Linked DNA regions of Nodosilinea sp. FACHB-141. The protein of the gene in region 1 interacts with the protein of each later gene in a pairwise test. Links are inferred from orthologs where the notes say so. Each region holds a gene or a part of one and is shown in the gene's direction. Other genes may lie near its edges. The genes, in order: H6F59_RS00250 and H6F59_RS02035.

Evidence for each region.
Region 2: the proteins of H6F59_RS00250 (region 1) and H6F59_RS02035 interact in binary tests that used the Escherichia coli proteins (3 or more experiments, as listed by UniProt). The link is inferred for Nodosilinea sp. FACHB-141 from one-to-one orthologs.

What each region holds. Positions count from the first base shown.
Region 1 is NZ_JACJPP010000002.1:56,443-71,639, reverse strand. What follows is about bases 5,115-8,029. They hold H6F59_RS00250 (TOBE-like domain-containing protein), read left to right. Parts: upstream 5,115-6,013; coding sequence 6,014-7,045; downstream 7,046-8,029. Other genes in these bases: lgt (prolipoprotein diacylglyceryl transferase), read left to right, coding at 7,314-8,029; H6F59_RS00255 (sulfate ABC transporter substrate-binding protein), read right to left, coding at 5,115-5,662. In the rest of the region: H6F59_RS00290 (DUF2267 domain-containing protein), read right to left, coding at 1-68; H6F59_RS00285 (NADPH-dependent FMN reductase), read left to right, coding at 392-967; H6F59_RS00280 (GNAT family N-acetyltransferase), read right to left, coding at 1,013-1,441; H6F59_RS00275 (Crp/Fnr family transcriptional regulator), read right to left, coding at 1,472-2,272; H6F59_RS00270 (NIL domain-containing protein), read right to left, coding at 2,459-2,770; sulfate ABC transporter permease subunit CysW, read right to left, coding at 2,782-3,654; sulfate ABC transporter permease subunit CysT, read right to left, coding at 3,647-4,492; more of H6F59_RS00255, read right to left, coding at 4,586-5,114; more of lgt, read left to right, coding at 8,030-8,177; H6F59_RS00240 (hypothetical protein), read right to left, coding at 8,333-8,899; H6F59_RS00235 (response regulator transcription factor), read left to right, coding at 9,028-9,726; H6F59_RS26145 (ATP-binding protein), read left to right, coding at 9,723-11,138; H6F59_RS00225 (TPM domain-containing protein), read left to right, coding at 11,496-12,224; H6F59_RS00220 (ATP-binding protein), read right to left, coding at 12,433-14,604; cobaltochelatase subunit CobN, read left to right, coding at 14,783-15,197. UniProt on the Escherichia coli protein: Part of the ABC transporter complex CysAWTP involved in sulfate/thiosulfate import. Responsible for energy coupling to the transport system.
Region 2 is NZ_JACJPP010000004.1:153,673-168,902, reverse strand. What follows is about bases 2,478-5,425. They hold H6F59_RS02035 (glutamate-5-semialdehyde dehydrogenase), read left to right. Parts: upstream 2,478-3,261; coding sequence 3,262-4,590; downstream 4,591-5,425. Other genes in these bases: H6F59_RS02030 (PEP-CTERM sorting domain-containing protein), read right to left, coding at 4,616-5,425; H6F59_RS02040 (helix-turn-helix transcriptional regulator), read left to right, coding at 2,731-3,135; H6F59_RS02045 (metallothionein), read right to left, coding at 2,478-2,594. Also shown: H6F59_RS02060 (class I SAM-dependent RNA methyltransferase), read left to right, coding at 1-937; H6F59_RS02055 (hypothetical protein), read left to right, coding at 1,124-1,597; H6F59_RS02050 (cofactor assembly of complex C subunit B), read right to left, coding at 1,623-2,303; more of H6F59_RS02045, read right to left, coding at 2,424-2,477; more of H6F59_RS02030, read right to left, coding at 5,426-5,662; H6F59_RS02025 (hypothetical protein), read right to left, coding at 5,872-6,348; H6F59_RS02020 (hypothetical protein), read right to left, coding at 6,407-7,099; H6F59_RS02015 (DUF3769 domain-containing protein), read right to left, coding at 7,227-9,482; H6F59_RS02010 (photosystem II reaction center protein I), read right to left, coding at 9,726-9,842; H6F59_RS02005 (hypothetical protein), read right to left, coding at 9,991-11,256; H6F59_RS02000 (alpha-mannosidase), read left to right, coding at 11,302-14,442; H6F59_RS01995 (hypothetical protein), read right to left, coding at 14,468-14,758; H6F59_RS01990 (glycosyltransferase family 2 protein), read right to left, coding at 14,843-15,230. UniProt on the Escherichia coli protein: Catalyzes the NADPH-dependent reduction of L-glutamate 5-phosphate into L-glutamate 5-semialdehyde and phosphate. The product spontaneously undergoes cyclization to form 1-pyrroline-5-carboxylate.

The sequences.
Region 1 (15,197 bases):
GCGGTTTTCAAACTACTCCGCTCTATCACTTTGTCAAGAAAAGACTGTTGCTGGGTTTGACTTGCCATAATTTCTCACTACAACTTCTGCAAAAAAATGAATTGAACTAAATCAATTCATCGGGGTTCCACTACATGTTGCGAAGTGTAAAGGTAGATTCCATCCGTCTTTTGACGGAGCCATCTGGTAGAGGTGCCAAGCGTAGCACTCGTTAATTTCGAATTGAGGTTGAATTGATAGTCAGCTCGCTAGGCTATTGGTTGAGACGGTTAACTGTTCAAGGTTCAAGTTGCCAAACCTGTAGGATGTTTACTTTCAACCTGTATGGCGCCAGCTTTTTCCGTCCCAAACGACTGCTCAATCAGCCCCTCAGGCATAGACTGATAAAACAATGACTTCTACAGACGCTGTGAACACAGCTCGAATCGTACATATTTTGGCAATTTCAGGCAGTCTGCGTCAGGGTTCGTCTAATATGGCTTTGCTTAAGGCTGCGATCGCCCTATCGCCTAAATTCGTTGAGATGAACCTTTATGGTGGACTCGATGATTTACCCCATTTCAACCCTGACCTTGAGCCAGCGGAACCACTAGCGGTAACTGATTTACGGGCCCAAGTGAAATGGGCGGATGGCATCATAATTTCTAGCCCAGAATATGCCCACGGCGTACCAGGTGTGTTGAAGAACGCGCTGGATTGGTTAGTGAGTGGTGAGGAGTTTATGGGCAAGCCGGTTGCGATATTCAATGCTTCGCCTCGTGCCACCTACGCCCAAGCCTCGCTGATCGAAATTGTGACCACTATGGCAGGGCGTATTGTGCCTGAAGCCTGCATCACGGTTTCTTTGCTGGGCAAAAATCTGGATGTCGCTGGAATTCTGGCTGAGCCAGAGATTGCGGGCGAATTGAGCGCTGCCATCATGGCACTCATCAACGAGATCGAACCATCCACAGCGGTTCACCTCTAGGCAGTAACCCGTGACAATGTCTCAAGCATTAGCGCCTCGCTGCCGCTAGGGAGGAGCAGGTTTGACCAGATACTTGGGCGACTCAACATAGCCCTGCCGGTAATAAAACCGATGGGCCTGCGCGCGGCGGCTGTGACAGTGCACTTCAATGCGATCGCACCCCCGCGCCCAAGCTAGATCGCTGGCCACTGTTTCCAGCGCCGCCCCCACTCCCTGCCCCCGTGCCGCCGGGTCAACGCAAAAGTAGCTGATGCGGCAAAAGTCTCCCGGCAGCGCCAGCTGCGGAATAAAGTGCAGCGAAATGAAGCCAACAATGGCGTCCTGTTCTATGGCGACCAGAATCGCGGCATCGGCATGGGTGAGCTGCCGCTGGAGGCTGTGAATGACAAAGTCGGGGGTGACGGGGTAGCCGAGCTCGGTGAGCAGGGCCGCGATCGCAACGCTGTCTGCCACCTCGCCGGGTCTAATTTGCATAGGCGATCGAGTCCAGCGCAATGCAAGGATTTACTTTAAAGGCCACCACGACACCTTATCGCGGGTGGCCCCGTACACTTCTTTTAGCCCCTCGGGGTCAACCACCTGCACCTGGTCATTGGCCGACTCGGCAGTTTTGCTGGTTTTGATGTAGCCCGCTTTAGTCAGTCCCTTTAAAACCTGCTCAACGGTGCGGTGGTTGAGCTGGCAAGCGCGGGCGATGAGGTCAATGGGCAGGTCAAAGCAGTAGCTAGTGCTGCTGCCTTGGCTCGGTTGACTGCCCAGACTGCGCTCTTGATAGATTAATGCCCGCAGCAGCGCCGCCACCGCTTGGGGAGGGTATGTGCTGCAATTGAGCAGGTGATACTGAAACTTCTCGCGCAGCTCAAATAACAGAGAGTAGCGATCGCGGAAGGCCTCATGCTGGTCGTACAGCGATTGCACCACCGCCACCGGCACCTTGATCACGTCGGTGGTTTTGTAGGCTTCCACCAGGCTAGGAAACGCCCGCACCACCGGCCCAAACCCCACGGGCAAATTGCGCATGCCAAAACAGGCGCCGGGGTAGGTCATGGCCATCACCCGGTCGAGGGGAGTGCTGCGCATGATCACCGGGCCGCCCTCGACCACCACGTAAAGGTGCTCTAACCAAGTCTGCGGACGAAAGGCCGTATACACCGGCCGATTGGAGTACAGCTTTTCTACGACCAAGACGCTGGGGTCTAACCCGTTGAGCAGGTCTTTGGCCTCTAGGCCCTGAAACAAAAAACTTTTCGTGGTCAAGGTTTCGACGGCATCAGTCGCCGCAACCTGGCCTTTTTGCCTTGCCATACTGCACTACAGGTTCGTTACCCCGCCATTGTCCCTCGAAAACTACGCTTGCTCAAGAATTCTTGACCGCAATCTCGATTGACTTGTATTTGAATTGGAGAATTGAACCGGGTGGGCAGCTGAGCTGACAGTGAGTGGTAGGGGTGGCTCGATGGCCTTAGGCCATCGAGCCACCCCTAAACAAACTTAGTAGCCGTCGTCGGTTTCAGTGTTGAACCACAGATCGGCTTCTAGCTCCACCAAATCGAGCAAGGCCTCGTGAACAGTGCCAGCCTGGCCCTCAATGGCCAGATCAAACCAGCCATCTTCTTGGCCGTTGGCACCCAGCAGCGCGCCCAGAATATTCACCTTGAGCCCGTAGCGGTTGATCAGGTTTGAGATTACCGGGTCGGGGTGGCGTGCCTTGGGAATGCGAATTTTGACTTGGGTTTGCACCAGGCTTTCTGGGTCTTTAAGGTGGATTGCCTCAAGGCCATAGTCGGGAGAAATAGACGCCATCGCAAGCCTCCTTAGTGACTTTTGCTCTGAATGCCGGCGCCGCGCTCTAGCACAAACTTCACCACCAGGGTGACTACGGCCAAACAGGCCAGCAGCAGGGCGGCAGTGTAGGCCGCTTGGCTGTTGTACTGGATGTGCGCCTCTTCAATAAAGAGGGGCAAGGTTTGGGTTTTGCCGACAATGTTGCCCGAAACCACGGTCACCGCTCCAAACTCACCCATTGCCCGTGCGTTAGTCAAAATTAGGCCGTAGAGCAAACTCCACTTAATCGACGGCAGCGTGACCCGCCAAAAGGTCTGCCACTGACTCGCCCCCAGGGTGGCAGCCGCCTCTTCTTGCTGGGTGCCCGCTTCTTCGAGGGCGGGCAGCACCTCACGGGCAATAAAGGGCATGGTGATAAAGATACTGGCCATGACGATGCCCGGCAGGGCAAAGATAATCTTGATGCCGTTGGCATCGAGCAGAGGCCCAAACCAACCCCGGTTGCCAAACAGCAGCACCAGCATGAGACCCGCAACCACCGGCGAGATCGAGAAGGGCAGGTCGATGATGCTGATCAGGAGCGATCGCCCTGGAAAATTTTTGTTGGCCAACGACAGCGCCGCACAGATCCCAAACACCGTGTTCAGCGGTACCGTGATCGCTGCCGTAATCAACGTCAGCTTGACCGCATTCAAAAAGAACTTGTTGCTAAACGTGTCGAGCAACCCGGGTAGACCCGCCTTTAAAGCCTGAAAAAATACGTTGAGGGTCGGCACCAGCAAAATTAGCCCCAGGAAACCAAAGACAAAGGCCACCAGCAGCCACTTGCCCCACTGAAACGCTGCTCTCTGAGATCTAGACCCAGCGGCAGCAATGGGTTGTTTTAGAGATGAATCAGCCATAGAAGCGCCTCCCGCGGGCTTGAATAAGGTTGATCACCAGCAGTGCCGATAGCGAAATCAGCAGTAGCACCGTGCCAATTACCGTGGCCCCGGCGTAGTCGAATTGTTCCAAACGTTGAACAATCAGCACTGGAGCGATTAGGTCTTGAAAGGGAATATTGCCCGCAATAATCACCACTGAGCCGTATTCGCCCACCGCCCGCGAAAAGCCCATGGCCACGCCCGTTAGAATGGCAGGCATCAGCGGCGGCAAAATTACCCGCCTAAAGGTCTGCCACTGGGAAGCCCCCATAGACCAGGCGGCCTCCTCCATTTCCGACTCCATGTCTTGCAGCACCGGCTGCACCGTCCGTACCGAAAAGGGCAGCGCAATGAAGATCATCGCTACCAGCACCCCCAGTCGGGTAAACGATACCCTAATGCCAAAGGGCTCTAGAAAGCCGCCAATCCAGCCGTTGGTGCTGTAGATAGTGGACAAGGTTAAACCAGCCACTGCCGTGGGCAGAGCAAAGGGCAGATCGATGATGGCATCTAAAAATCGCTTTCCCGGAAACTCGTAGCGCACCAGCACCCAGGCAATAATAAGCCCAGCAAAGCCGTTAATAATGCTAGCCACCAGCGCTGTAAAAAAGGTGACGTTGTAGGTCGAGATGGCCACCGGATCGGTAGCAATGCGCCAAATCTCTGCCGGGTTGAGGGTCAGCGCCTTGAGTACGAGCGCCGCCATCGGCAAAAACAAAAACAGAATGAGATAGAACCAGGTAACCCGCCAAGTCCAGGGAGCATGGAGAATCTGGTGCCAAAGACCCGGGGATGAAGACGGTGGGGATGAAGTCATAGGTGCAGAGAAAACATGTCGATCAGTCCGTTTCGGGTGACCCTCACCTCAGCCTGCTCTCGATCGGATAGGGCTGAGGCAAGGGCCATCTACCTACTTGCCAACTTTAGATTGAACCTGGTCAAAGATTGCCCCATCGGCGAAGAACTTCTTGTCAATCTCTTCCCAGCCCCCTAAATCAGCCACCGTAAACAGGGTTTCAATCTTAGGAAACTGATCGGCAAACTGTTCACCCACCTCTGGGTCGGAGGGGCGGAAGCCCACTTTGGCAAACTCTTCTTGGGCCTCTGGGGTAAACAGAAACTCCACAAAGGCTTCAGCGACCTCGCGGGTGCCGTGCTTATCCACGTTGGCATCGACAACGGCAACGGGGTTGTCAATGGAAATATTCACATCGGGAACAACAAAAGGCAGCTCTTCGCCATTTTGGGCGGCCAGCAGCACCTCGTTTTCGTAGTTAATTAGCACATCGCCCTGGCCTCGGTTGAAAAACACGTCGGTGGATTCTCGCGCATCCTTGGGCAGCACCGGCACGTTCTGATAAATCTTGGTGACGAAGTCTAGGGCAGCGGCGTCATCGCTACCGGTCTGGGTCTGAAAACCCCAGGCTCCTAAAAAGTTCCACTTGGCACCGCCGGAGGTTTTGGGGTTGGCGGTCACCACCTGCACATCGTCGCGGGCCAGGTCTTCCCAGCCCTGGATATTTTTGGGGTTGCCCTCGCGGGTGACCAGCGCCGCTACTGAGGAATGCACAATGGCGCTGTTGGGGGCTTCGTTTTCCCAGCCAGCTTCAATCAGGCCGCCCTCTTCAATTTTTTTGGTGTCTCCGGCCAGGGCCAGGGCGACGACATCAGCTTCTAGCCCATCGAGCACAGCCCGAGTTTGGGAGCCTGAGCCACCGTAGCTCTGATTAAAGGTGACATCCTGACCAGTTTCCTCCTTCCACTTCTCGGTGAACTTAGGAATGATCTGCTCATAAGCTGCCTGGGTCACGGCGTAGGAGACCAGGGTGAGCTCTACGGGGCCGGCGGCAGCAGTGGTCGCTTCGCCATTGCTGGCTTCGGGAGTCGATGTGGTGCTACCGCAGGCGGCTAGGGTACCCGCTAGCCCCAGGCCAGCCGCAAACAAGATTGCCGATCGCCGCGAAATATAACGTTGAGGTGATGTCATGGGTAGCTCTCCAAAGAATCTCCGGTATCTCGATAGGGTTTTCGAGGATTACGTTTATGGACTGTATCATAAAATTTTGGACTTAGATCCAAAATGAAGTTGAAGCCATTTGCACATTTTTTTGGAACCAGATCGATCTTGTTTTGGGATGAGTTGCAATTTTATTGTGGGTGGGGTAGCGTAGGTTCACATTGCAGCTCGGTCGGTGGGCGATCGCCCCTGGAGAACTGAGGCGCACCCTGCCCCTGCTGTCTAGATTTGGGTTTGAGGTGATGGGAAAAGTGGCACCGCTTCGCTAAGCTCCGATGTCGCATCCCCGTTGAAGCACACTGTCGATTTTAGGAAACGCCCGTGGGAATCAGAGTAGACAACGTTTCAAAACGATTTGGGGATTTTCAGGCCCTTGAGCCCATCACTCTGGATATTAAGAGTGGTTCTTTGGTGGCCCTGCTGGGGCCGTCAGGTTCGGGTAAGTCGACCCTGCTGCGGGTGATTGCCGGTTTAGAGCAGGCCGACACCGGCAGAATCTACATTTCGGCTCAAGATGCCACCCACAAGACGGTGCAAGATCGCCAGGTGGGTTTTGTATTTCAGCACTACGCGCTGTTTAAGCACCTCACCGTGCGCAGAAACGTGGCCTTTGCCCTAGAGCTACAAAAGTGGCCCAAAGAGCGGATTAAGAATCGGGTTGATACCCTGCTAGACCTGGTGCAGCTAAATGGGTTGGGCGATCGCTATCCCTCTCAGCTGTCGGGCGGTCAGCGGCAGCGGGTGGCCCTGGCGCGGGCCCTCGCCGTTGAGCCCCAGGTGCTGCTGCTCGACGAGCCCTTCGGTGCCCTCGATGCCAAGGTGCGCAAGGATTTGCGCGACTGGCTGCGCCATCTCCACAACGATGTGAATGTCACCACTGTCTTCGTTACCCACGACCAGGAAGAGGCGATGGAAATTGCCGACGAAATCGTGGTGATGAGCCAGGGTCGAGTCGAGCAGGTGGGCTCCCCCGCTGAGGTGTACGAAGACCCGGCCACTCCCTTTGTGATGAGCTTTATCGGTGCAGTCAACGTCCTCTCACCGGACAACACCTGGAAATCGCTTCACCGCGACGCACCCACCCACGGGGAGGTGTTTTTACGCCCCCACGACATTGAGATCTTCACCGACCATCAAGACGGCAGTGTCGCTGCCACGATCAACCACATCATCCACCTGGGCTGGACAATTCGCATCGAACTCACCCTCGAAAATGGCCACCCGATTACTGCCCACATCAACCGGGAGCAGTACCGCGACCTGGGTGTTGAGACGGGGCAAACGGTCTACCTGCGGGCCAAGCTCATTCGCAGCTTTGCAGCCACAGCGGGCTACGCACCATCGGTAGCTTAGCGCTCAGGAAAACTGTAAAAACCTCGATTTCCCCCACCCCCCGTTTTCGGAGGGTAGGGGAAATTGCTTGCGAGCATCTTTGTTGCAGCCCAATGTTGGCGATCGGTAAAACTGGGCCAAGACCTGCCCCTGGCCCAGTGCTTTGACCCTTAACTGGCGTTTAGCTGGTTTAGTCTAGCAGTATGTCAGCCGGAGAGCCTCAATATAATGTCATAGTGGTTTTGGCATTCCCGATCTGGAGGCCAAGACGTAAGCAGGTAGGCGGGCAATGGGGTTAGCAGGCATAGAACTGGGGCTAGCGGTCAACGGATTGGCGCAGCTGGCGTCACCGGGGCCAATTATCTTTCAGCTGGGGCCACTGGCTATTCGCTGGTATGGGCTGCTGATTGCGATCGCCCTGGCAATTGGCATTACCCTGGCGCAACGGCTGGCCCAGCGACGCGGGCTTGACCCAGAGGCAGTTGCCGACCTGTCGATCTGGCTGGTGCTGGGAGCTTTGCCTGCTGCCCGTCTCTACTACGTCGCCTTTGAGTGGGCTCGTTATGCCGATGACCCGCTGAGTGCCTTTGCCATTTGGCAGGGGGGCATTGCCATCCATGGGGCTATCTTGGGCGGTATGCTGGCGGCGCTGTTGTTTGCTCGTCTCAATCGACTGTCGTTTTGGGCCTTGGCAGATGTGGTGGCTCCGGCCCTGGTGCTGGGCCAAGCTATTGGTCGCTGGGGCAATTTCTTTAACTCCGAAGCCTTTGGCGGCCCAACCAATCTGCCCTGGCGAGTTTATATTCCCCCCGCCCAGCGCCCCCCTGGTCTGGAAACCGTGGAGTATTATCACCCCACCTTTCTCTACGAATCGCTGTGGAACCTGGGGGTGTTTGCCTTGGTGCTATGGCTGTTTTTCTGGGGGTTGCGCCATCCTGAACGGCTGAAGACGGGTACGCTCTTTTTGGTCTACTTCGCCACCTACAGCCTAGGCCGCCTGTGGATCGAGGGCCTGCGTCTCGATAGCCTAATGCTGGGGCCGCTGCGAATGGCCCAGGTAGTGAGCCTCACCGGTATAGCGTTGGGAGTGGCTGGGTTACTGTGGCTGTATGTGGGTCGGCGATCGCTGCCGGATGTGGCCAAAGGCAGCTAAATCTCAATCGAGAGCGTACGTAGGTAAAGGCTCCCACCTGTCACTGTGCGCGTTCTGATTTGCTGCCGTATTGCCCAACCAAAAAACGCCCTGGAAATCTCGTTGTGATTTCCAAGGCGCAGCAAGGGGAGTGACGATTGATAGGGGTTGGAGGACTACTGCGACGGGGAACTGTCTTCGGAACCGCAGTTGCCGGGGCCGCCGCCTCTTCCTATGTTGCTGCGCAGGGCTTCCTGAAGATCGGTTTCGCTGACGCCTAGCTCGGCAGCAGCGGCGGCCAGCTCAGGGCGCGGCGGGGGCTCAGCGGGTAGGCCCAAGGCTTCTTTCAAGGCGGCTTCACTGACGTCCAGCTGTGTGGCGGCGGTGGCCAGTCTTTGGCCGCGATCGCCGTCTCTGCCGCTGCGTAGGGCTTCCTCTAGCTCAGTTTCGCTAACCCCTAACTCAGTGGCGGCGGCGGCTAGGTCAGGGCGCGGCGGCGGTTCAGCAGGCAGACCCAGGGCAGCTTTGAGGGCGGCCTCGCTAACGCCTAGATCTGCCGCAGCGTTGGCCAGCCCTTCACCGTGACCTCGCCCCCGGCCTTCGGGCCGCTGAGCGGGCTCGGTTGGAGTGGCTTCGGGCTGCGGGGGTTGACCCTGGGTGGTTTGGCTAAAGGCGGCCAAACCTAGACCACCAACCAGGGCAGCCGCCAGGCCAGCAGTCAGCAGTGAACGATGAATTACCATGAATGATTTGCTCCGGTGATTAGGTTGACGATTCCTATTAAGCCTGGGCACTATGGCAAAACCATGGCCGCCAAATTACAGCTTTGTCATTTTTGTGGTTCGCTGGCGGTGCTAGGCTGTGAGCGCCTATGAACGTTTTATTAGTCGAAGATGAGGCCAAAATTGCCAGTTTTGTGGCCCAGGGGCTGCAAGAACAGGGCTTTGTGGTTGACACCTGCCCCAACGGCACCGAAGGCTATGCCTTGGCCACCGATCGCACCTACGACGTGGTGCTGCTCGATATCATGGTGCCAGGGATGGACGGGCTGGCCATCCTCAAGGCGCTGCGAGGGGCGGGCTACGCGGTGCCAGTGATTTTAATTACTGCCCGCAACGAGCTAGACGATCGCCTGGCCGGGCTAAATCTCGGGGCTGACGACTACATTGCCAAGCCCTTTTATGTCGAAGAACTGGTAGCTCGCATCCATGCGGTAGTGCGGCGCAGCAGCGGAGAACGACAAAATTTTTTGGCCGCTGGCCCCCTGCGCCTCGATCGCATCACCCGCGAGGTCACCTGCGGCGGGCACCAGGTTGAGCTAACAGCGCGGGAGTTTAATCTGCTGGAGTATCTGATGCGATCGCCCGGCCGAGTGCTGACCCGCACCCAAATTTTGGAGCATGTCTGGGGCTACGATTTTAACCCCAGCACCAACGTCGTCGATGTGGCCATTCAGCGGCTGCGCAAAAAGCTCGACCCCCTAGACGCGGCCCAGTGGATCGAGAGCGTGCGGGGAGTGGGCTATCGCTTTCGCCCTCCCGAAGAGAGCGCCCGAGGGGAACGCCCGTGACGCGATCGCCGCTGCCCCGACTTTCCCTAAGGCTGCGGCTGGCGCTGTGGTCTGCCGCTCTGGCTGGGGGCGCGCTGCTGGGGTTTGCCCTGCTATCGAGCTGGCTGATCTACCAGGCCAAGCTCGATAGCCTTGATGCCCGGTTAGAACGCACCGTTCCCCCAGGTCGCCCCGGCGATCGCGGCAATTTTTCTCCCGGCGATCGCAGTGGCTTGCCCCCCAACCCAGAACCGGATTTGGCTCGAGACCTGGGCCTGCCCGCCGATGCCGAGGTGGGGCTTCTGATTGTGGGCCGCACGGGGGAGGTGATCTATCAATCGCCCCAGTGGCCCAGCGCGATCGCCCAAATCTCCCCTGTACCCGACCCAACTCAAGGGCGTCGGGGACCACGCCGGTTGATGACAGTGCGAACGCCGGACGGACCTTGGCGAGTGGTGGTGCGAGCTACGCCTATGGGTCAGCTGGCGATCGCTGCCAACCTCGACGCGCTCCGTCAAGAGATGGCCACCCTGCGACGCATCTACGCCCTGACCATCCCCGGCTTACTGCTGGTGATTGGGGGCGGAGCCTGGACGATCGCGGGCCAAGCGCTGCGGCCTGTGCGCCAGCTCAGCCAAAGCATTAATCAGGTGACGGCCCAGGGGCTGCACCAGCGGGTGCCCGCCGACCCCGACCCCGAGTTTGCACCGCTAATTTCCGCCTTCAACGCCATGCTAGAGCGGCTCGAGCGCAGCTTTCAACAGGCATCTCGCTTCAGCGGCGACGCCGCCCACGAACTCAAGACGCCCCTGACCATTCTCCAGGGCGAGCTAGAGCGAGCCATTCAACAGGTTGAAACCGGCTCGGCGGCTCAGCAAACTCTCAGCCAACTGCTCGACCAGGTGCGCCACCTAAGCGGCATTGTACGCAAACTGCTGCTGTTGTCGCTGGCCGATGCCGGGCAGATGAGCATTCAGCGCCAGCCGGTCGACTTCAGCGCTTTAGTGCAAGATCAGCTGGAAGATCTGTCGCTGCTGGCCCCTGAGCTGGCGGTGACGGCTGAGATTGAGCCGGGGGTGAGAGTGATGGGCGATCGCGATCTCCTGACCCAGGTGATCCAAAACCTGATCACCAACGCGGCCAAATACAACCTGCCCCAGGGCTGGGTGCGGGTGGCGGTCAACCGCGCTGATTCCCAAGTGCAGTTCACATTAACTAACGCCACAGCACCCCTCACCGCCACCGAAGCCAGCCGCCTGTTCGATCGCTTCTACCGGGGCGACCCCGCCCGCGCCCGCCAAACCGAAGGGCTGGGCTTAGGCCTCAGCCTCGCTCGCGAGATCGCCCGTACCCACGGCGGCAATCTGGCGCTGGCCCCTAGCCCCGATGGGGAGGCCCGGTTGGAGTTGCACTTGCCCCTGTCTTCTAGCTAATCAAAGGTACAAGCTACAGGAGAGGACTTGGGTGTAAGGTTTCAGGTACAAGGTCTAGGGTCCAAGTCTTGCCCTAAACCCTAGGCCTTGTACTCAACCTCTAAATTCGGCCTGACACCATCCAACCCAGACAGCCAAGTTCTTGTCCTACTGAAAGAGAAATATTAGAGTTATGTAAACATCTGTTAACAAAGGTATAGACTAAATTAAGGAAAATACTTCACTATTGGCTTTACTTTGGGCCAGCGGTGGGTCGCCTTCGTCGTTGTCAGTTCTATGTTCTTACGGCAAGCCAGTATGAGACACGTGCTAAACATTTTGGTCATTTGTGTAGTAAGCCTCTGCGCCTGGCTGCCGATGGCACCGGCCCTGGCTTACGACAACCCAGAACTCTTGCCCGATACCCAGACTGCCATCATTGATCTGGCCAAGTCGCTCAGCGCTCGCCAAGAAGAAAGCCTCGACTCTAAGCTCAATGACTTTGAAGCCGAAACTGGCTGGAAGCTGCGGGTGCTGACCCAGTACGACCAAACCCCAGGCCGGGCGGTGAAGGACTTTTGGGGTCTCGACGATCGCAGCATTATGCTAGTGGCTGACCCGCGCGGCGGCAATCTACTCAACTTCAGTGTGGGTGATGCCGTTTATGACTTGCTGCCCCGCACCTTCTGGATTGAGCTGCAAACCCGCTACGGCAATCAGTTCTTTGTGCGCGAAAACGGCGAAGACAACTCTATTCTCAGCGCCCTGGAATCGATTCAGGGCTGTCTGCGCCAGGGGGGGTGCAACGTGGTGCCTGGTCTGCCTCAAGAGCAGTGGGTGCTAACACTGATTACCTCCATTGTTGGCGGCGTAATTTGTGGATTTGCGGCCCACCCTCGCAAGCCCGGACAAATTTTCGCCTGGCAGTGGGTGCTGATTTTCTCGCCGCTGTGGGGGATTCTGTTCTTTGCCTTTGGCATTGGCCCGGTAGTAACCCGTACCAGTGACTGGCTGCCCCTAACGCGTAACGTCGCTGGCTTTTTGATTGGCGCTTTAGTAGCCTTTCTGACTCCAATTCTCGGCAATCAGGCCTCTTCTGAGACCTAACGACGGGTGGTTTGGCTAACCTGCACTAGGTGTGGGCTGTGGGCATTGTTCGTCAGAACAATGCCCACTCTGTTTTTAGAGCTGTAGCGAAAGAACGAAAAATGTTTAATTAGGCTTGAATTTTGACATTTTTGGTTATTTTGGACCGACATTGTTCTGCTGCATGGCGATCGCTTATTCGGTCAAGACCCTCTACCCAATTTCTTAGCTACACCGGCTGGGCAGTCATAACGGCGTTGACTGTTGCTAGCAGTTGCCGGGGGTCGATGGGTTTGCTGACGCAGTCATTGGCACCTGCTTTGAGGGCTTGCTCTATTTGGTTAGGGGTGTCTAAATCGACTAAAGCTAGGATTTTTGGCCCTGGGGAGTCTGAGCCCTGGCGCAGGGTGGCAATGATGTCGCTGCCATCAGCGCTGGCTAAGCTGAGGCTGGTGATCATGGCCGCGGGTTGAAGCAGAGCTACCTGGTCGAGCACTCGCGATCCATCCACAATCCAGATCACCTGGTAGCCAGCGGCGGTGAGCATGTCACAGATGACGCTAGCGGTTTCTTCATTGTCTTCGACCAGCACAATGCGCCCCACAATGGGTTCGGCGGTGAGCAATGGCTCGGCCGCTAGGGGTTCGGTCGATCGCTGCGCCGGAATTCTGACGGTAAAAATAGAGCCCTTGCCAACCTCTGAGTTCACTTTTATAGAACCGCCGTGGAGCTCGACCAGCTGCTTGGTGAGGGCTAGGCCCAAGCCTGTGCCCGGGTGCTCTCGCTGGAGCACATTCTCAAGCTGCTGAAACTTGCCAAACAGCAAGGATTGGGCGGCGGCTGAAATGCCAATGCCCGTGTCTTGGACTTGAAAGACGGCATCGTTTTGCTCACGCCGCACACGCAGAACGACCTTGCCACCAGCATCGGTGAATTTGACGGCATTGCTGAGCAGGTTGGCGAGAATTTGCCGCACCCTGCGGGGGTCGGCTAAAAAGGTGTCTTGGCCGTTGGGCAGCTTGAGGTCGAGGGCAATGTCGATGTCGTTTTGAGCGGCCTCAGTGCGAAAACCATCGACGCTTTGGCGACAGAGGGAGGTGAGGGAAAATTGGCGCACTTCTAGAACAGTGCGCCCAGCCTCAATTTTTGACACGTCGAGAATGTCGTTGATGACGCGCAGCAGATGCTCGCCGCTGGTTTGAATGGTGGAGAGGTAGTCGCGCTGGCGGGGGGTGAGTTCGCCCAAGGACCAGCGCAGTAGGGTAGCCGACATGCCAATGATGTAGGTGAGAGGGGTGCGCAGCTCGTGGCTCATGGTGGCCAAAAACTCGGTTTTGGCCCGGTTGGCGGCTTCGGCGGCCACTAAGGCATCGCGCAGGTCTTGGGTGCGTTCAACGACGCAAACCTCCAGGTTTTGGGTCTGCTGCTGAAGCTGTTGGTAGAGCTGGGCCTGGTTGATGGCGATCGCTAGGTGCTCGGCAATGTGCTGCAAAAACTCGGTCTCCCAGGGCTGCCACTGGCGCAGGTCGTCGCACTGGTGCACAATCAGCAGCCCCCAGAGCTGCTGCCCTACCTGAATGGGCGTCACGGCCTTTGACTTCACCTGCATTTGTTGAAGAAAGGTTTCCATGCAGGGGGCATGGGGGTAGGCTTTGCCCACATCGTCGATGGCGAGGGGGCGACCGTGGCGGTAGCGGCGCTCTTGGTGGGGGTAGTCGGGGTGGTCGTTAAAGCAGAGGTCTTCGGTGTAGTTGAGCACCGAGGCGAGGCGATTGCTCGATCGCGACTCGTAGGTGATATAGCCAATTGGGCGCGCCCCGCTGAAGTGGGCTGGAGCATCGCTATCCATAGGCTGAACCGGGGTGGCAGGCACCTGGTCAAACTGGTAGATCAGCAGCCGATCGGCCTGAAGAAACTGGCGCACCTCGGCTACAGTGGTTTCTAAAATTTCACCCAATTCCAAGCTGCCCTGAATTTTGGTGATCACCTGGTTGAGCAGCAAGCGGCGCTCTCGCTGCCGGTTGATAACGATTTGAGCTGGAACCTCAGCACAGGCCTGCAGCCAGGCCAGCATAAACTGGCTGAGGGAGTTGAGGCTGGTGGTAGGTAAGGTCCGACTCAAGCCCCGCCGGGCCAAGAACGCCTCTATGACAGCAGCCTCGGCAGTGAGACCAACCACGGCGCGATCGTCATCCTGGGAGCGCGCCATTACGACTACCGCAAGCTCTGGCCCCTCTAAACACCAAAAACTGTCGCCGCTAGAAGTGTCAGCGGGGAGGTCAGTTTCGGTGAGCAGGGTCAGCTGGTACTGCTGGCAGTACTGACGCAAAAACTGCCCCAGCAAAACTAGAGCAGCCTTGGGCATGACCTGTTCGGTGCCACGGGTTATAAAGTCAGGCATCTCTATATTTTGAGGCCGAGGGCGCCCACTGCGGTGGTTTGAAACGGGGAGTTGCCAAAGAAAGCCTTAAGGTTTAAGGATCCTCATCCTAAGGAGTCCCCATAGTAACTTTCGTTTTGGGCCTACCCTGACTTACGCTAGAGTTCCTTCAGATTTGTTGTTGCCCTAGGGATCGCCCATGCATCGCTTAGCCGCTACCCCCGGCGGCTGGACGCCGGATACTGAAGGCGTTATTTTTATCGAGCAAACCCCGGCACCCCTGGTATTTCTCACCGCCGCCGATACCGAAATTCAAAGCTTGACGCGGGCCAGTTTCCCCGCCGATTTTCCGGCCCTGCGGGTGGCCAACCTGCTTCAGCTTCAGCAGCAGTTGGCGATCGACACCTACGCCGACGATGTGCTGCGCCACGCACAGATTATTGTGGTGCGGCTACTGGGGGGGCGCGCCTACTGGCCCTACGGTCTGGAAGTGGTCAGGGAGGTGGCCACCGAAACCGGGGCCGCCCTGATTGTGCTGCCCGGCGACGATCGCCCCGCCCCTAACCTGATCAGCCATTCGACCGTGCCGCTGACGGTGGCCAACCAGCTGTGGC
Region 2 (15,230 bases), on another replicon or contig:
ATGCCCCTGCCGCGACGCTGAAGATCTCTACCAGGGCATTCAGAGCATTGACTGGCGGCCTTACCTCACCCCTGAGCTTACCTTCGCAGTCGATGCCACCGGCAAAAACCGCACCCTCAACCACACCCATTTCACTGCCCTTCAGGTGAAAAATGCCGTGGTCGATCAGCAGCGGCAGCACTGGGGCGATCGCTCCACCATCGACACCCAACACCCCGAGGTGCGGCTCAACGTCCACATTCAAGACGACACTGCCACCGTCAGCCTCGACAGCTCGGGCAGCAGCCTGCACCGCCGTGGCTACCGCCCCGCCGTGGGAGCCGCCCCGCTGAAAGAATCCCTGGCGGCAGCGCTGGTGAAGCTGACCGACTGGCCCGGCGATGTGCCGCTGCTGGATCCTCTCTGTGGATCGGGCACGCTGCCCCTGGAAGCCAGCATGGCGGCGCTCAATATCGCCCCAGGCATTTTTCGCGAAGAGTTTGGCTTTCAGACCTGGCCTGACTTTGATGGCGACCTGTGGGATCGCCTGTGGCAAGAGGCGGAGGCAGCGCGTAAAGAGAATTTAGGCACTTGGGTGGGGGGGTGCGATCGCGATCCCGACATCATTCACCAGGCCCGCCTCAATGCCCAACGCTGCGATCTGGACGAGCAGCTTAACTTTTGGGCTGCCGACTTGGCCGACCTAGAAGCCCCCGCCGACGGCGGCTTTCTGCTGTGCAACCCACCCTACGGCGAACGTTTGGGTGCCGACGAAGATCTAGGAGCCTTCTACAAACTGTTGGGGAACGTGCTGAAGCAGCGCTTCAAAGGCTGGACGGCCTTTGTGCTCAGCGGCAACAAAGCCCTGTCGCAACACATTGGCCTCAAATCGGCTCAGCGGGTGGCGGTTTATAACGGCACGCTCCCCTGCCAGTGGCTCAAGTACGAACTGTATTGAGGAATTTCATGGTGAGAGAAGTCTTTGCAACTCGCGAAGCTGTTAGTGTTGACCTCTTCAAAAGATCAGTTGGGTACTGTGATGGTTAAGTTTGAAATCGACGCTTGGCCAGAAAACTTAGCAGGAACCGATTAGGGAGGCATCAACCACATCACATTAATGCAAGGAAGAACATGAGGTTTCAGCATGCATGAGATTCCTGAACCGGAAAAACAGCTCACGGTCGAAGTATTGCTCAAAATGTATGAAACGAGGTACGTGCTTGCCAAACAGGCTGAAGATCGAAGAGCAACCATGAGCAATTTTCTAATTACGATTGCGGCTGCTACCTTTGCCTTTATTTCACAGCAGGGATTTTCTAAGCAAACTATTCCTGTTGGGTTATTGACCATCTTTCTTGGCCTGTTTGGCCTATTCATGTCGGCCAAGTATTCACAGCATTACTTAAAAAACTATCGAGTAGCCAAATTAATCAGCAAGCGCATCGCTCAACTTTGTCCACAGGCACAGTTGCGAGAAATTGAATGCGAAGCGCTAGACGAAAGTGCTAGTCGAGATCCTTTCTTTAGCAAGTTTCCTACTTTATATCTTTGGTCCGCCCTGCACATTATGGTTTGCTTAATTGGTGGGGTGTGTGTTCTATTAGCTCTTCTTCGATAAAAAGTTATCTAATAATTGCTTCTTATCACGCCTGGGAAATCTCTACTTGGACATCTGGGGCAACTGTTGATGTATCTAGGGTATGGCCAAGCTTGTCGGCGATGCCTTCAATCCAGGCTTCGTCTTGGCGGGTATAGCTGCGGGGGGCATTGGCCGCCAAAATCAGCGCGCCGCCCTGGCCCATGGGCTGACAGATCACGCCCTGAGTATTTTCAGGCAAATAGTCGAACTCTACACGGCCTGGGTAAATGCTGAGTTTGACCAGATACACTGCTTTGCCAGTCTCCAACACTCGTTTCAAGATTGGGCCAGGGGTGACCTCAGCATTAGGAGCTAAGATTCCGCGCCGCAGCAGGGTTTTGCCCTGGCGGTAGACGACGACGGAGCGCGTAACGGTGTTGGTCAATAGCAGGTGAGAAGCCCAGGCCAGTTCAGTTTTAGCAGCATCGGGCAGGGCATTATCTAGCTCCAACCCTTCTTTTCCCATCAAGGTAACGGCTTCAGGCAGGGTAGGCTGCACCCGCTGCCATAGCAAGCCCGTCAAAATCAGCAGAGCGCTGAGAATCACACCCATCACATCCGATCGCGCCTGAGATTCGGTCAGAGCTGGAGTCAGCACTCGGTTGAGCAGCAGCAGGGTGCCGCCCAAGCCTCCTGTTACCAGCGGCAGCAGCCGCAGCACCCGGTTTGGGTCATTTTGCGCCATTTTTAGCCTATCCCTTGATTCGCCTCTTCCTTGATTTTAATGGGGTTTAGGCTGCTAGCGGTGAATGGGAACAGCAGGGTGCAGGCAACTGAATCCCCTGCACCTTGCTGTCGCAACGGGTTAGCTATTACAGCCGCAGCCGGTGTGACCACAGCCCGAAGACCCCTCGGGGTGGCCGTCGGCACAGGCATCACTGCAAAAATACTGGCCGTCTTTTTCTAAAGCCTGGCTGGTGTCAACAATGCACAGGCACGAGTCGCAAGCGCATTTCATTTGGGTAACGGTAGTCATGGCAAGTTTCCTCTTAGGTTAAGTGAACTAAACTGATGCTCAAATGCTTGAACACCTGTTCATGAATTGACTATAACATGTGAACAAGTGTTCATGGGTTGAATGGTTCACTATTGTTTGCTGTGATAATTGGGATATGCCTCTAAGCCCTGGCTATTCTTCAGAGATGACTGGTATGGCTGGCGATCGCCCCCCTCTCGATGACCCTTCCTGCCATCACGCTGGTTCATCGCCTGTGGACGAGATTTTGAGCATAGAAAAGGCCCAGCGCATGGCCGAATTTTTCGGCGTGCTGGGCGATCCCAATCGCTGGCGCATTCTCTCGGCTCTGGCTTTGAGCGAAATGCGGGTAGGTGAGCTAGCAACTGCCGTGGCCATGAGCGAGTCGGCGGTGTCCCATCAGCTGCGCATTTTGCGTGCCACTCGCCTGGTCAGCTACCGCAAGCAGGGGCGCAACGTACTCTACTGCCTCAAGGATGATCACGTTTTCAATCTTTATCGGGAAGCGTCGGATCACTTGGATGAACCGTCGGAGGAGTAGGTGGGTGGATGGGTGGATGGGTTAAGGGAGGTGAAGTATTTCTAGACCTCAGACAATAAACCTGAGACCGTAAACCTGTCTCTAGGGAAACGGTAGACTGGAGTATTGCCGGGTTGTCGTATTGCTATGACCGTTTCTCCCCTTGCCCAGGATGCTGCCATTCAGCCGTTGTTGGCGATCGCCCAGGCCACTCGCCAAGCGGCTCAAACTTTAGCTAGCCTGTCTGCTGAAGCCAAGAATCAAGCGATCGAGGCGGCGGCAGCCGCCCTTGAAACCAATGCCGATCGCATTGTGGCGGCCAACCAAGCAGATTGCGAGGCTGCCATAGCTGACAACCTGGCCAAGCCGCTGTACGGACGGCTCAAGCTCGACGGGGTGAAGCTGGCGGGGGCGATTGCTGGTGTGCGCGACGTAGCCCGCCTGCCCGACCCGGTAGGAACGGTGCAAATTCACCGCGAGCTAGACGAGGGATTAGTGCTCAAGCGGCTGGCGGTGCCCTTGGGGGTGCTGGGGGTGATCTTTGAGTCGCGCCCCGACGCAGTGATGCAAATTTCGGCCCTGGCGATTAAGTCGGGCAACGGAGTGATTCTTAAGGGGGGCAAGGAGGCGGTGCGATCGTGCACCGCTTTAGTGGAGGCGATCAAAGAGGGGCTTGAGAATGCTGGAGTAGACCCAGCGGCAGTGCAGCTCTTGACTACCCGCGAAGAAACCCGTGCCCTGCTGGCTCTAGAAGGTTACGTGGATCTGATCATTCCACGCGGCTCCAACGCGTTTGTGCGGTTTGTGCAAGAGAATACGCGCATTCCGGTGCTGGGCCACGCCGATGGCATCTGCCATTTGTACATCGACAGCGAAGTAAATCTGGCTCAGGCGATCGCGATCGCCGTCGATGCCAAAACCGCCTATCCCTCGGCCTGCAATGCGATCGAAACCCTGCTAATTCACCAAGATGCTGCTGTTCAAGGATTGCCACCTCTGGCGGCGGCGCTACGGGCTGCCCAAGTAGAGCTGCGTGGCGATCAGCAGGCGCAGCAGATTTTGCCCGATTTAGCCCCCGCCACAGAGGAAGACTGGGCGACGGAGTACAGCGACCTGATTTTGGCCATTAAAGTTGTGGCGTCGGTGGAGGAGGCGATCGCCCACATCAATACCTACGGGTCGCGCCATACGGAAGCCATTGCCACTCAAAACCCTGCCACCGCTGCCCACTTTATGGATCGTGTCGATGCCGCAGGGGTCTACCATAACTGTTCGACCCGCTTTGCCGACGGCTTTCGCTATGGCTTTGGGGCCGAAGTCGGCATCAGCACCCAAAAGATGCCCCCTCGCGGCCCGGTGGGATTAGAGGGGTTGGTTACCTATAAATATCAGCTAGTAGGTGACGGTCACGTTTCTGTGACTTACAGCGGCAGTGACGCCAAACCCTTCACTCACAGAGATTTGGACTTACAGTAGCTACGGCAGGATAAACAAATACTGGTTAGCGGCGGCGAGAGAGCATGAGGCCACCAGCGGCGATCGCCAGCCCTCCCAAAGCAAAGGGCTCTGGCACTGGCTGCGCGGCATAGAGAATACCAATGGGGCGCTGTAGCTTAGGGTTGGCGTCGGCTAGCAGCGATCGCTCTTTGGTCGGCCCATCGTATTTGAGGATGGAGCCAATTTCCGAAACGATGTCAAACCCCACGGTAAACAGATCGCCATTGGGGGCAAAGGCTAAGCTGCCGATAAAGCTACTGCTCGGCACAGAGCCGGTATAGTTGGTCGATAGTTCTCCCAACAGCGTCCCTGTGAGAGAGTCGTAGCGACGAATGCCATTGGCAAAATCGCTGACCAGCAGTTCACCGCTGAGAGGATCCATCGCCATGCCCAAGAAGCTCACAAATCCTCTGCTGTCGGGCGAAGGCTCGGGCTGCTCAGCAAACACCATCCTGGCTTTAGTGGCAATGTCATAGCTGAGAATAATGCTGGGCTGGCCAAAGACGGGCATGCCTTCCACTGCAACGCTGCCCTGAGTCGTCACATAGAGCCGACCATCGGGGTCAAAGAGCAGGCCGTTGGGGCCATTGAGGCCGTTGGGGACGATCCCCTGACGTTGGGCGAAAACGTCAACAAACTCCCCGGTGGTGCCGTCGTAGCGCAGGATCTCGTCGGACAAAAAGCTGCTGACGTACAGGTTGCCGTCGGGGCCAAAAGCCACACCATAGGGACGAAACAGGCCATTCCCCGAAGCAAACACGTCGATGAACTCACCCTCGGGGGTAAACCGCAAAATGGCAGAGTTTTCTGGGGTAGTGCCGCTGCTGATATATAAATTGCCATCAGGCCCATACACAAAGGTATCGGGGCTATCTAGCAGACCGTTATCTGGAATTAGTTCTCCGCGAAAATCACCGGTAATTTCATCAAAAATAACGATGTTATTGCCCGAAGTGTTCCCTACCAGCAGGGCTGCATTCGCCGCCATAGAAAACGTTGCGACGCCAAGGGTGCTCAGCAACGGAAGACCAAATTGGGTCAAATATTTCATGGCGCTGCCGGAGAAACTGCGTGTAAACACTGAGATGCTCATCCAAATTCTCTGTTGAATTTGACAAGGGAACTGTGCCTACTCCGACATTTGCTTTGATTTCATCAAATCTTTATAGGAAGCCCACTATTGCATTCGCGCGTTTCCCTAGCGTCCTGGTAGAGCGAAGCATCACCTACTGCTGCTCCTGAGCAATTTTTCTTGACGGCCTAATTCCCTAATGCCTCGTCCAGCACCTGGCGCGCTGATTCTGCCTGGGCTTTGGCTTCTTTGAATCGCAGGTTGCTCTGAGCAAACGATTTCAAAATTTTAAAGCCATCCTTCAATTCAGTCACTTGGTCGTCGGTCATCGGGTCATCGGTAAACAGCAGATCTACAAGGTTACGCACCTGAAGAGCTTCATCGCGAGATGACTGTACTTTTACCTTGAGCGTGGCCAACTGGTTCAAAACCTGAATGGCTTCTACGACGGCGTCTTCTTGCTGCTGCACGGCGGCTGAGGAGGTAGGGGGCTGCACTTCTACAAGTTGCTCGACGCTAAAGCCATCAGCCAAAGCGGTGGGCAGTTCGCCATCGTCAAGCATAGCCATGAGCTGATCCATCGCCTTATCGCGAGCTTTGCGGGAATCTTTGCCCGATACTGTCAAAACGACATCTGGGCTCTGGGCCAGAGTATATTGAACCATTTAGTGTAGATCGTGCGTACTATGTCAGTATACGCTACCAAGTCTCCAGGGCAGGCATTTATTCTCGCATGCCCCCTTGTACCACCGATCGCAGCCGCTCGTGCAGCTCTGACCCATCACGCCGGGGTACAAAGGGCTGAATCATGTCGGCCTGGTGCCAGGGGGATGCAGCCTCTGCAGGCAGCGGGCGAAAGTTGGGAATATCGGGAGTGTCTGGGGCTGAGGCGATCGCCGGTTCGCTTGTCGCCTCAGCTCCTGGCTCACCGTCGTCCAAGGAACCAGTCGTTGCCTCTACTTCTGAATTGGTTGCGATCGAGGCAGGTGTAAAGTCGGTAGACGCAGCGCTGGAGAGCGGTGCGTCAGTTTCTAGTGGAGCATCAATCTCTAAATTTAAGCTGGCCGGAGCGATCGACGGCAGAGCCCGACGAACGGGTGAGGACTCTGTGCCATCACCATAGCCGGTAGGGCAGAGCAGCGATTGGCCTAAAATAATGGATTCAAACTCGCGATTGAAGTGGCGAATGGGCTGACCTCGCCGCTGCCATAGCTTGAGAATTTGGTCGATAGAAATAACTTTGTAGCGCCCTTGATAAAGGGCTTCGGTAATAGCGTGGCTTACCCAAACTGAGCCAAACTCTTCCAACCAACCGGCAATGACAGCTTTGGTAGGATAGTCCTCAGCCTCAAAGCTGTAGCTGGTGAGCAACTGGTAGATGGGCTCAACATCTGGAGTGTTGCTGAGGTAAGTCATGATGGTTTGCCTACGCGTTAATCCCCACTGAATGGGGCATTTTAGGTAGTCATTACCTTTCAGCTTAATCTTAAGCCTGCGTAAAGACTACCATCGTAAGGTTTATTACCGTCTATGGAAGGCAGAGCTACTGCACCACCACATCACTAGGGGTATCTGGTGGTGAATCAAAGGGAGCAGTGCGCCCCACCCAATCAAAGCCGCTAAGCCGAAATCCTAGGAAACCGGTTTCTTGAGTGGGGCTATAGGTTACCAGTAGCCCGTAGGCTCGGCGACGGTATTCAAAAATGAGGTTGCTATCAATGGTGCGCCCGCTATCCACGTTAATCGAGGCCTGAAAACCGGCTAGAAAAGGACCATAAATCTGCTGAATAATGCCCCCAGACAGCACGTTTCGATCGACCGCTCGATCGAACAGAAAGGGAGATGTATCGCCACCGACGAGAGTGTGTCTAAAGCCAATATTGAACTGGGTGTAGTCGAAGGTTTTACGCTGTAAGTGGCCCAGCTGACCCGACAAAATAACTCTGGTTTCTAACGACTCTTGGAAGTCGCTGCTGGTGTAGTAGGTAGCTCCACTTCGTAGCCCGACCCCTAGCGCCAGGTTGGGTACCAGCGGTCGGGGAGAATAGCGCAACCCTTCGGTGGCGGTAGCAGGTAGCGGTTGCCCCTGCCACAGCAAGAAGTTGCGGGTGAGGTCAGCACTACCCTGAAAACGAAACAGGCTGGCTAAGCCTATACCTTCCCCAGGGTCTAAGAGATCAGGCCGGTCGGTGTTGGCCGTAATGTATTGCCCAGACACCTGATAGGTGAGATCAATACCGCTGTTACCCAGAGCCACTACGGGAGACTCAAGCAGGGCACCAATGGTGTTTTGCACATCCTGATACCCGAGGGAGCCGTTGAAAAGGCGATCGCGGTAGCTATACTCCAAAGTAAGGCGGTGGGTGCCAAGCAACTGCCGAGCCCGAAAGCTGGCCCGAAATCGCTCGCTAAAGTTTGCCAAGTCAAACCCCGCTAAGCTCGCAGAGCCCAACACTTGGGTGCGCGGCCCCAAAGAACCCTCAACCTGGGCTGCCAAACCAAAGTTGGCGGGGTCACCGATATTGTAGTTTGAGGCGCCCAACCAGCGGGAGATGAAAAACTGAGGCGCGATCGTAACGTTTAAAGGCCCTACCCTATTGATCGGCAGCGGGGCTTCGACGTACAGGCCACCGCGATCACGCCCATCAATGCCAATGCCCGCTGGCAACGGATTTAGGGCTTCTGGAGGCAGCTGCCCTCGGGTAAGCACAAAGCGATTTCTAAACAACGGAATGGAAAGGCCCTGGTTAAATACCAGCCGGGGGTTTTCAAACACCAGCTCGTCTTCTAACTCATTGATGGGTGTAAGCCGCACACTATTGGCCCTAAACTCCAAGTCTGGGGGCGAGAAGGGATCGTTTGTCAGCCGAACTTGCTCGCCATACCAGCCGTCAGCATCAAAGGAAATTTGCTCGGCCTCAAACCGTACCCGCTCAATTGGGCGCTGTTCACCCCCCAGCAGCACTTGGGGATCGCCCGTCGCCAGGGCAATCCCGCCTGGGCTGGTGACTTGGGAAATGGACCTCTGATTTTGTAGCCGATAGTCGAGAGGAACGTTAGAACCCTGCCCTAGACCAGCCGAATCGGTGGAGAAATCGTCTTCTAGGGCGGGCAGCTCTAGCTCACCTCGGCTCTCGGTAATCGTGCCTGCACCCTGCAATAGGTTGTAGGTAGCTGTTGCGCCCTCAATAATTTGATTGTTGCGGTTAAAGAAAACGTTGCCTTCGGCTCGCAGATGGCGATTGACTAAGTTAGCCCAGAGGCGATCGGCGGCTAGCTGTCCCGTGCCAAACTGCACCAGCACATCGCCTGTAGCAGTGACAACCTGGCGAACGGGCTCAAACTCTTGGCGATCGGCCCGCAGTAATATGGAGCCTACCCCCTCAGCCGGCAGTTCTGTTTCGACGGGGGCATCTTCGACGGGGGTGTCGGGTGATTCAGGCTCAGGCGGTTCAGCCTCAGAATTTTCGGGTTGAGGGCTTTCAGGCCCAGGATTAAGAGGTTCTGAATCGACTTCAACCGGTGCTTCGGTGTCCTCGATCGCTGGTTCAACGGGCACTAGAGGCTCGCTATCGGTGGGTTCAGGTATCAGAGGCTCTGAGCCGTCATCGATCGCTAACAGCGGTGAGAGCAGGCTAACTCCGCTCAAAGACAAGGGGCTAGCTACAACACTATCGGTTGAAGCGATCGCTGCCATTCCCCCCGGCCCTGACTGGGAGGCCACTACCGCTGAAACCAGCACGACTTCGGCTGATTCTGGGGGTGGGGGCACAGCGGGCAACATAGGCGGCAAAGGCATGGGCTGGCATCACCAAAGCAAAAACAAAGCCCGGCAAGCGGGCTCAAGCAGGCCACTGTCACCAGGCTATTAACCTTGATGTAGCAGCTTTAGGGCACAGACGGGCAACCCATGGCAGGGCCGCCAATTCCCAGACTACTTTTAGCGGTGCAGGTTCCGCAGGGCAGGCTAGATGGCAAGCCCCGGAGCGACTCCTGGGGCATTTGCCATTTAGTAGATATCAACCTGTCACCCAGGCCAAACCTAGTCCATGTCTTGACGGCCGGGGTTGCGGGAGGGGTCGCCGCTCAAAAAGCCAAACACGAACAGGGACACAAAGAAGGCGACTACGAGGTAAACCACAATCTTAAGGGTGAGCATGAGTTAGGTCTCCAAACCGGTAGCAGAGTAGGCCCAAGACCTGCCCCAAGCAGTAGCCAAATTCCGCTGACGGAAACGGCCCCGGTGCAGGACTAAGCTGGGTCTATCATATCGCCAAACGTTCGCCTATCTGCCGGCCCTGATTAATCTACCAAAGCGATCGCAGCCAGGCCCAGGCCATTCGCAGCCAGGTTTCGAGCACGTAGAGCACCCAGTCTAAACCCCGCAGCACAGTGACTAGCGGCGGGTCGACGTAGTTGATTTGGGTAACTTTGACATCTAGGGCGCTCGGGGAATCGAGCTGATACTGGTTTGTGCCCGTGAGTGTAGTTGAGCTGGGCGAACGGTCAGCGGTGACAGTTTCGATGGGTAAACGCTGGCTGCCTGGGGCGATCGCACCATTTTGCCCCTGCTGGGTTTCTAGGACAGAGGAATTGGATCCCTTAGGGACCGCGTACACCGCCCCGGCCATCGTTACCACCAACTCAGCGGCTTGCTCAACCGAAGCCGTCGCTGGCAGAGTTCTCAACGTAGGTCGACCCCAAATACGAGGCGGATAGTGGCCGTAGGGGTTTTTAGGCTCTGTGGCTGCGGCCTCGATTTGAGGCCTTTGGCCAATGGCGCGATGCGTGGTGCGTCTGTGCAGGGTGATCGCTGCGGTCATTGCTTGCTGGCTAGCTTCGCCAAACAGGTTAGTGGCCGCTGCCAGGGGGCTAGTTTGCAACCAGCGCAGCGCAGCAGGCAGCCATCGCATGGGCGGCAACACTGCTGGATTAGTCTGGGGTAGAGGCAGCCCAGGCTGCTGGAGTCGAGAGTTAAGACTATGGCGGCGCTGCACTCGCGCATATTCTGCCAGCATGAGCACCAGGGCCTGCTGAAGTCGCTGCTGCTGATCGTCGGTCAGGTCGGCAAAAATCCCGTTGTCGACGGTCACTAGCACTAGCTGCTGAGTCGCTAAGTCTGAGGCGATACCGCGAATGGGTTGATTGAGCGGCACTAGATGCCACTGTCCAGGGGTTAGCACTGCGCCAGCCTTCGACTGCTTAAGCCATGGCCCATGGACGTTGACTAGCTGTAGCCCACCAGGCCGAACCATTTGACTGTGGACTACCGGTGGTTGAATGACCGACAGCAAGGCGCGAATCGGTGTGTCTGCTGCTACCAGTTCTGCAGGGAGTGCTCCGGTGAGTTTGGCCCAAACCGGCCGCCAGGGACGGGTAGCTTGCAACTGCCGAGCGCCCATTCTTAGCCCCTGCACCGCTGCGTAGAGAGGGTAAACGGCCACTTGCAGACCCCAAACCGCTGCGGTGCGTCCCTGCCGCAGCCACTGCCCGGTGCTGTGGGCCACCTGCCGATATCCCGCCATTAAGCGGGCCACGGTTTGGCTTTGAAACGAGCGCGACGAAGTCGCCATAACTCTGCCTACACTGGGGAGACTGCCTTTGATCATACCGGAGCCATGCCCCCTGCCATCGTTCTTCCTGTACTCCCGCCGCAGATTTTAGCGACCCTCGATCGCCTTCGTCATCTGAGCCAACTGGATGTGCAGGGTACCTGGCACCGCTGTCCTGAGGCTGTGGAGAGTCTGGATCGTTCCTCTAGCAATGCCTGGAAAACCTGGCCTTTAGCAAGGCTAAACGATCGCCATCACATTGCCTGGCCTAAGGGCAAAGTCTCCCTGGGGCTGCACCAGCGCTTTACTTGGCCTACCGATCTCAACGGTTATCCTCTTCAGGGGCTGACGGCGAGGCTGGCGCTGCGCTGGTGGGCCGACCAAGCGGACATCTTCGTCAATGGCGAGCCGGTGCAGACGGGAGATATCTTCGACTGCTGGACGCGGATTGTGCTGACGGACAGGGTTGTGCCGGGAGAATCGGTAGATGTTTCGCTGAAGCTGCTAAGTCCGGGCCACGACGAGGGGGCGCTGGTGCAGGCCGAACTGGTATTTGAAGCCTTGGAGGGAAACTGCCCCGAACCTGGCTTTGTAGCCGACGAACTGGCGGTCTTGGCTACTTATCTGGCTCAGTTTGACCCCAACAAGCTCGACATTCTCACTCAGGCTCTTGAGGGAATTGATTGGGATGGGGTGGGCGATCGCGATCGCTTCCACGCCTCACTTCTGCGCGTGCGGGATGCTTTGAAGCAGTTTTCGCCCTGGCTTAAGCAGCGCACCCTTCATTGCCTGGGCCACGCGCATTTAGATCTAGCCTGGCTCTGGCCCGTCCCCGAAACTTGGGAAGCGGCCGAGAATACGTTTCGCTCGGTGCTGGCGTTGCAGCAAGAGTTTCCCGAACTCACTTTTAGCCATTCCTCCCCAGCGCTATTTGCCTGGTTAGAGCAGCACCGCCCCGAGTTATTTGCCACTATTCAGCAGCAGGTGAAAGCGGGGCGCTGGGCGATTGATGCGGGGCTGTGGGTTGAGCCTGATCTAAACTTGCCGGGGGGAGAGGCGATCGCCCGACAGATTCTCTATGGCCAGCGATACTGTGTCGAGAAATTTGGTGGGGTGAGCGCGATAGCCTGGCTGCCCGACACCTTTGGCTTCTCCTGGCAACTGCCCCAGCTGCTTACCCAGGGCGGCATTCGCTACTTCGCCACCCAAAAACTCCGCTGGAACGACACCAACCTCTTCCCGCACGACCTGTTTAGCTGGCAGGGGTTAGACGGCACCGAGATTACGGGCGTTACCCTGCCCCCCATCGGCACCGACATTACCCCGGTTGACATGGCCCAATATGCCTGCCAATGGGAAGTCAATACGGGTTTTGTCGATGCCCTATGGCTTCCCGGCGTCGGTGATCACGGCGGTGGCCCCACCCGCGACATGCTGCTCAAGGCCCAGCGCTGGGCCAACTCCCCCTTCTTACCCACCCTCACCTTCGGCCACGCTGCCCCCTTGTTTGACCAACTCACCCATCGACCCATCGACCCATCGACCCATCCACCTGCCCCCTCACTTCCCACCTGGAACGACGAACTCTACCTCGAACTCCATCGAGGCTGCTACACCACCCACGGCGACCAAAAACAGTACAACCGCCGCTGCGAAGACATGCTGTTTCAGGCCGAACTATTTGCCTCCATCGCCGCGATCTATGAGCTTCAGCCCTATCCCCATGCGGAGCTAGAGGCTGCCTGGAAGCACGTTCTCTTTAACCAGTTCCACGATATTTTGCCGGGGTCGTCGATCCCCGAAGTGTTTGAGCAGGCGAATGCAGAATGGCAGGCGGCGCTGGAGATGGGCGATCGCATTTTGCAAACCTCTCTTCAGGCTCTCGCCGAGCGGTGTCTCTTTCCCGCGCCTCTGCATCCTGACGCTGTGCCCGTGGTGCTGTTTAACCCGTTGAACTGGGAGCGCAGTGAGGTGGTGAACGTTTCTTTGTCTTCCCTGCCTCAAGCTTTCTGGCAAGCGCAGGATGCGGAGGGCCAAACGCTACCCACCCAGCTTGAACAGGCTGACTCTCCATCGCTGCTAGTCTACGTTCCCGCTATTCCTTCTGTGGGCTACCGCCTGATTTGGTTGATTCCTGCCGAGGCGGCCCCATCTAGTTCACCGCCTGCGGAGTGGGTTTTAGAGAACGCCCACCTGAAAGCCATCATTGACCCTACCATTGGCGGCATCGCCAGCCTGATTCACAAAGCTACGGGCACCGAAACCTTCCAGGGCTATGGAAACCAGATCCAGGCTTTCAAAGACGAGGGCCAATATTGGGACGCGTGGAATATTGCCCCTGATTACCAAGATCATCCCCTAGATGCCTTTGTACTTAAGAGTATTAGCTGGATTGAGTATGGCCCAGCGCGGCAGACCCTCCGGGTAGTGCATGGCTTCAATCAGTCCACTATCGCTCAAGACTACCGTTTAGAGGCAAATGCTCCCGTGCTTGCTGTTCATACCAAGGTGGATTGGCACGAAACCCAAGTGGTGCTGAAGGCAGCGTTTCCGCTGACGGTGTCGGCAGCTGAGGCGACCTATGAAATTCCCTTCGGGGCGATCGCCCGCTCAACCACTCCCACCACTCCCCAAGACCAGGCCAAGTGGGAAGTGCCCGCCCTGCGCTGGGCCGACCTCAGCGATGGCGATCGCGGCGTCAGCATTCTCACCGACTACAAGCACGGGTTTGATGCCAAACCCAACCAACTGCGGCTGACGCTGCTCAAGGCTCCTGTCTGGCCAGATCCGGGGTGCGATCGCGGCCTCCAAACCTTCAGCTACGCCATTTATCCCCACGCCCATGGCTGGCAGCAGGCCAAGACCGTACAGGCCGCCTACAACTTCAACCTGCCTATTCGACCCTGGGTGTTGCTATCCTCGGCCATGTCTACAGGCGCTCAATCCTCCGCCAGCTTCCTTAATTTAGGAGACACTGGGTTTGTGCTGTCAGCCTTCAAACAGGCAGAGGAAGCGGCAGATCAATATATTCTGCGCGGCTATGAAAGTAACGGCTTAGAAACATCTCTGAAGCTCCAGGGCTCTATCCCAGTGGAGGTGACGGGGCGAGTAAATTTGCTAGAAGAACCCTACGAAGCGAAGGGATGGCATGGGGTAGATCCCTGGCAAATTGTCAGTCTGGCGGTATCCATTAGTCCGGCCCTATAGATACCCAAACATTGCAGGTTGCGTCCTAGCTATTGCCAGGAGCTATACCAGTCACTAGAGCACTAATAGCTGGGGTAATAGCTTGCAAAACGGGGGACAAAATTACCACCGATGCTGCTGCGATCACAATGGTTGTCGCCAGCCGCGTGACTTGGTCAAAGGCGTTTTGGTAGGTGTCAAATTTGAAGTTAAGCTTTTCGACATCAGTTTCTACTCTGCCGATGTCAGTCTTGACATTGCTGATATCGGTCTTCACGTTGCTGATATCAGTCTCTACTCGGTCGAGCCGCTGGTTGATTTGCCGCAGCTCTGACAAGATCTGCGGCTAAAATCCTTCGGGTGTTTCGCTGGCCTGCATCACCTGATCCAGTGAGTCGGTGTTTCCATCATACCTAACGCCCTAAGGAACCAGGACGGTGCGGGGGACTAAGCTATTCGCTCCTGGCTGCGATCGCAGCTTCCGAGCTTGAGCCAGCAGTTGCCATGCCTCGGGCGACAGAGCACCGGGGGCCAATAGAGATAGCCCAGCTGCGACCTGGCGCTGGCGCAGGGCAACTAGGCCCCAGTGCAGGTGCAGGTATTGACCAATGGCGGCAAGGGTAGGAATGCGATCGCGGTACCCTTCATTCACCCGCCCATAGATTCGTTCTTTAATAGTCAAATTCAGCGCCATGCGACGGCTGAGCGACATTTTTTGCTCGTAGCCCCCGGCCCAGATCGTGCGGTATGCCAGGCATTCGTTGATAAACAGCGCATCGCCAAAGTCAGCCAGTTTTACCCAGGCGTCG